2 regions of the Desulfobacter sp. UBA2225 genome follow, and region 1 is predicted to be linked to the other one. Evidence: predicted binding sites of a transcription regulator. Region 1 holds the regulator's gene; the other holds the start of a gene.
The links. Region 1 encodes sigma-54, which starts transcription at its own class of promoters, with help from an activator protein. Its sites were predicted from a motif close to TNTGGCACANTTTCTGCTNT; they were not measured.
Positions count from the first base shown of each region.

Region 1 (2,193 bases):
ATCCGTCAGGCTTGACTTGTTGCCCAACAGGTGTTTCTTTATCTTTTCCTTGTGTTTTGTGATCTGGCTTTTGACTTTATCCGCCAGGATATCAATGGCGGCATACATGCTTTCGGACGCTTCCTTGGCATGGATGTTAAGCGACCCGCTGGTTAAGGTTATTTCGGCAATATGCCTTATTTTTTCAACGCTTAAGACAACATTGGCCTCGGCCGGACCCTCCAGCATCTTGTCAAACCGTTTAAGCTTTTTATTTACATAGGATTTCAGGGGATCGGATGCTTCTATCTGTTTGAACGTGATGGTGACTTGCATAGATGAGCTCTCCCTATAATTGTTTGCGTTTGTTGGACGGCAGAATATTGAGTACTTTTCTGTATTTTGCCACGGTTCGCCGGGCAATCTGAATATCTGATTCCTGCAGAATTGCGGCGATTTTATCGTCACTTAAGGGTGCGTTTGGATCTTCATTGTCAATGAGTTGTCTTATTCTCTCCTTGACGCTGGCCGATGCCATGGAAGGTCCGTCCCCCCGCTCTATGGAGCTGTTGAAAAAATATTTCAACTCAAATAGTCCCTGGGGGGTGTACGCGTATTTGTTTGTGGTCACCCGGCTGATCGTAGACTCATGCATTTCAATATCTTCGGCAATATCTTTTAAAATCAAAGGCCGCAGATAGGCAATGCCCTTTTCAAAAAAATCCCTTTGAAACTTGATGATGCTTTCCATGACCAGATAGATGGTTTTCTGGCGTTGATGAATGGATTTTATCAGCCAGGAGGCGGACTGCATCTTTTCATTAAGATAGGTCTTGGTCTCCTTGGGGATTTTTTTGCCGGTGGCGACGGCTTCCCTGTAGAATCTTGAAATTTTTAATTTGGGAAGGCCGTCATCGTTCATAACAATTTTAAAATCATCACCGACTTTGTAAACATAGATATCCGGGGTGATGTAGGCGGGTTCCTCTGTGGCAAATTTCCTGCCGGGCTTGGGTTCAAGAAACTGGATGATTTTTACTGCAGCCCGCACATCCTCAACGGAAATTTTAAGGGCCTTGGCAATTTTTTTACTGTTTCTGTTTTCAAGATTTTTGAGATGATCCGTAATGATCCGGGTGATGATATCGTTTTCAATGCCCAGTTGCCGGACTTGAATCAAAAGCGTTTCGCACAGGTTTCTGGCACACACGCCGGGGGGGTCAAAGGTCTGGAGCACAGCCAGCACTTTTTCAACGGTTTGAATATCGGCCTCGGCACTCTGGGCCAACTCCTCTACGTCGGCGCATAAATATCCGTCCCGGTTCAGGTTGCCGATGATGACATGACCCAGTCGCTCCTCTTCGTCCGGCAGATCCGAAAGCATCAACTGCCACTTTAAATGGGCTTCAAGGGTTTGTTTCTCGGATGTAAATGATTCGTAATTGAGCGCTTCACTGTTTTCAGACTCCATGTAGATTCTACCGGTGGAGTTGTATTCATTGATATAGTTTTCCCAGTCCGTATCCGAGCGCACCCGCTCTTCAATGGTAACTTCTTTGGCAGGGGCTTCTATTTCCTCTGTCCGGGTTTCGGTTTCCTGGGCAGTGATGGCTTTGTCAGAGGCCTCATCAATGGAGATTTCTTCAAGCGCCGGATTTTGCTCCATTTCCTGCTGGATCATTTCGGCAAGTTCAAGCCTGGAGAGCTGAAGCAGTTTGATAGCCTGTTGGAGCTGGGGTGTCATGACCAGCTGCTGGGTCAGTGCAAGGCTTTGTTGTAATCCAAGTTCCATGATTAAAGTTTAAAATTGTCTCCCAGGTAAATGCGTTTGGCTACTTTGCTTGAAATAATTTTTTCCGGAGGGCCTGATTCCATAACCATACCCTGGCTCATAATATAAGCCGTGTTGCATACGCCTAATGTTTCCCTGACATTATGATCGGAAATCAATATTCCGATGCCTTTGTCGGTAAGCTGGGATATGATTTGCTGGATATCAATAACAGCCAAAGGATCAATGCCGGCAAAGGGCTCGTCCAGTAGGATGAACAAGGGGTCTGTGGCAAGAACCCTTGAAATTTCCAGACGGCGCTTTTCTCCACCGGACAGGGAAGTCGCCTTTTGTCCGGCCAAGGCCAGTATCCCAAGTTCTTCCATCAGTGTTTCGGCTTTCCGGTTGATGTCCGCGACTTTTTTGTCAATAACCTCCAGAAT
Region 1 covers NZ_DDYV01000204.1:6,662-8,854, reverse strand. Annotated here, with positions in the region: gene hpf (ribosome hibernation-promoting factor, HPF/YfiA family) at 1-315, opposite strand, end outside; gene rpoN (RNA polymerase factor sigma-54) at 329-1,771, opposite strand; gene lptB (LPS export ABC transporter ATP-binding protein) at 1,774-2,193, opposite strand, start outside.

Region 2 (2,193 bases), on a different contig from region 1:
CAAATATCCGACCACAACCGGCGGCAAAACCAACGGCAGACTGATAATCCCTTCCACCACCGCTTTCCCTCTGGTTTTGCCGAAGGCAAGAAAATAACCGCAAGCAATACCAAAGGGGGTGGAAATCAAGGTCGCTGAACAGGCGACCTTCAGGGAAAGCACAATGGCAGACAGATCCTGGGAAGAAAGTGACAACATCGCAATCTCACTTGCCATAACCAATATCAGGGCAATGTAAAACCAAGCCGGACCATTTCCGGATGGGCCGCTTCAGAAACAATATAGTCATAAAAGAGCTTGGCATCGGCATTCCCGTCACTCTCCTTTGTCATTGCAACCGGATAGGTTACCTGATTATAAAACTCACGGGGCACTTCAAACAGAATCTTGGCACTGACGGCGAGCATCGCATCTGTTTTGTAAACAAACGCACCGTCGGTCTCTCCCCGATCGGCATAGATCAGCGCCTGGCGAACGTCTTTTGCCATGATCAGTTGTCCGTTCTTGAGCATTTCATCATATATCCCCTCTTTATCCATCGCCTGCTTTGCATACTGCCCGGCCGGCACGCTGCTGGGACTACCTATGGCAATACGCGTCAATTTCCGCAAATCGCCCATGGAATGGGCATCCGTACTTGACTTACCCACAAAAACCAACGCATTGTGGGCAAATATTTTTTCGGTATCTGTCTTAATCTTACCCTTTTCAATCAAATATGTCATCCACTTCGGGTTGGCAGAAATATAGATATCTGCAGGCGCCCCCTGCTCTATTTGCTTTGCCAAAGCGCCAGCTGACGCAAAATTTGGAACAATTTTGACATCCGGATGCTGCGCCTGAAACTTTACGATCAAATTATTGCACAAATTACTCAGACTTTTTGCCACTGAAACACGCACTTGGTCGGCGTGGGCCTGCGCAATAAACACCAGCACCACAAAAAGAACAAAAATGTTAATTCCGCATATCTTTTTCACATCAAATACTCCTTTTTTGTATCTATCGTTTTAAATGAAAGCAAAAACACACAATTTCATTACTTTTATGTGTTATTTTGGGTCGAACTGGGGTATCAATATCCCAGATCAGCACATGGCTACAATTAGCATCGACGCCAAAACAATGTCAAGCCATATTTTCAAGCTACTATTGCCGTTTTAAAAACACATAAAAAAAAGAATTTTTGCAGTGATACTGCAAAGATATAAAAAACACGGGTATTTTTTATTAATAATGGAACACTGTTTGCATTCTTTTTGTAGTTATTTAACCATTTAACCAATTAATTAATGGAGAAGTAAAATGTCAGAAGAAAACGTTCAGGCTTTTTTAGATAAAGGTGCAGATGACCGCAAATTCCGTGTAAAGTACGACAACTGTTTTTCAATCGAAAAATTTTGTTCCATGGCAAAGGAAGATGGTTTTGAATTTACTGTGGAAGACCTCCAAGCAGTATTGAAGGCGAATGGAGATTCTTTCGATTCGTATGGCAATCCGCCAAAGAAAGGAATTTGGGTATAATCGCCACGGGCTGACCCTGGTCCATCCACACCCGGATTCAGCCCACAACAAAACATGAAAGCAACCTGAATAACGAGTTTAGGCGTTCACGCAAAACATAAGAGAAACGGTGCTGTTTAAGGACAGCACCATTTTCATATTTCCCCTTGAAAAAAACAGGGTTAAAGGAAAAGATCGAACTAACAGGGGTTGGTAAATATAACCTTCTGGAAAAAATAATTCTGGAAAGAAATTTTTTTGGCTTCGGACGCGGAAACCATTGCTGAATTTGTGGATGTCAATAACCGACGGATTGAGGGTATAAATGAACCCAGACCATTATTCCGGGGATATCAAAGATGAAAAATTATCTGCGGTTATGAATAATTAGGATCAAATCAACGCGTTGATTTGATCCTAATTATTGTTTTGTTTACATCAGAGGCGTGTTGGGTATCAGTTCCCATATACCGCAGGGGCAGGCCCCTTTGCAAAATCCGCATCCAATGCATTTGGATTCATCGACCACGTATTCAAAACCGGTTTCCTTTTCCTTCCGGCTGATGGCCGCTTCTGGACAAACTGCCACGCAGATACCGCAATCCTTGCAATTTCCACAGGAGGCGCAGTCCTCACCGCACGATTCTATATTGTCGGCATCCTGTCGGGGGTTATAATAGGTCAGACTTA
Region 2 covers NZ_DDYV01000169.1:3,006-5,198, forward strand. Annotated here, with positions in the region: gene modB (molybdate ABC transporter permease subunit) at 1-216, opposite strand, end outside; gene modA (molybdate ABC transporter substrate-binding protein) at 225-980, opposite strand; gene B3D59_RS08550 (Nif11-like leader peptide family natural product precursor) at 1,306-1,524, shown strand; gene B3D59_RS08555 (FAD-dependent oxidoreductase) at 1,937-2,193, opposite strand, start outside.
Region 2: a site for sigma-54 is predicted at 1,236-1,255, ahead of B3D59_RS08550 (Nif11-like leader peptide family natural product precursor). Genes of this name have one in related genera too.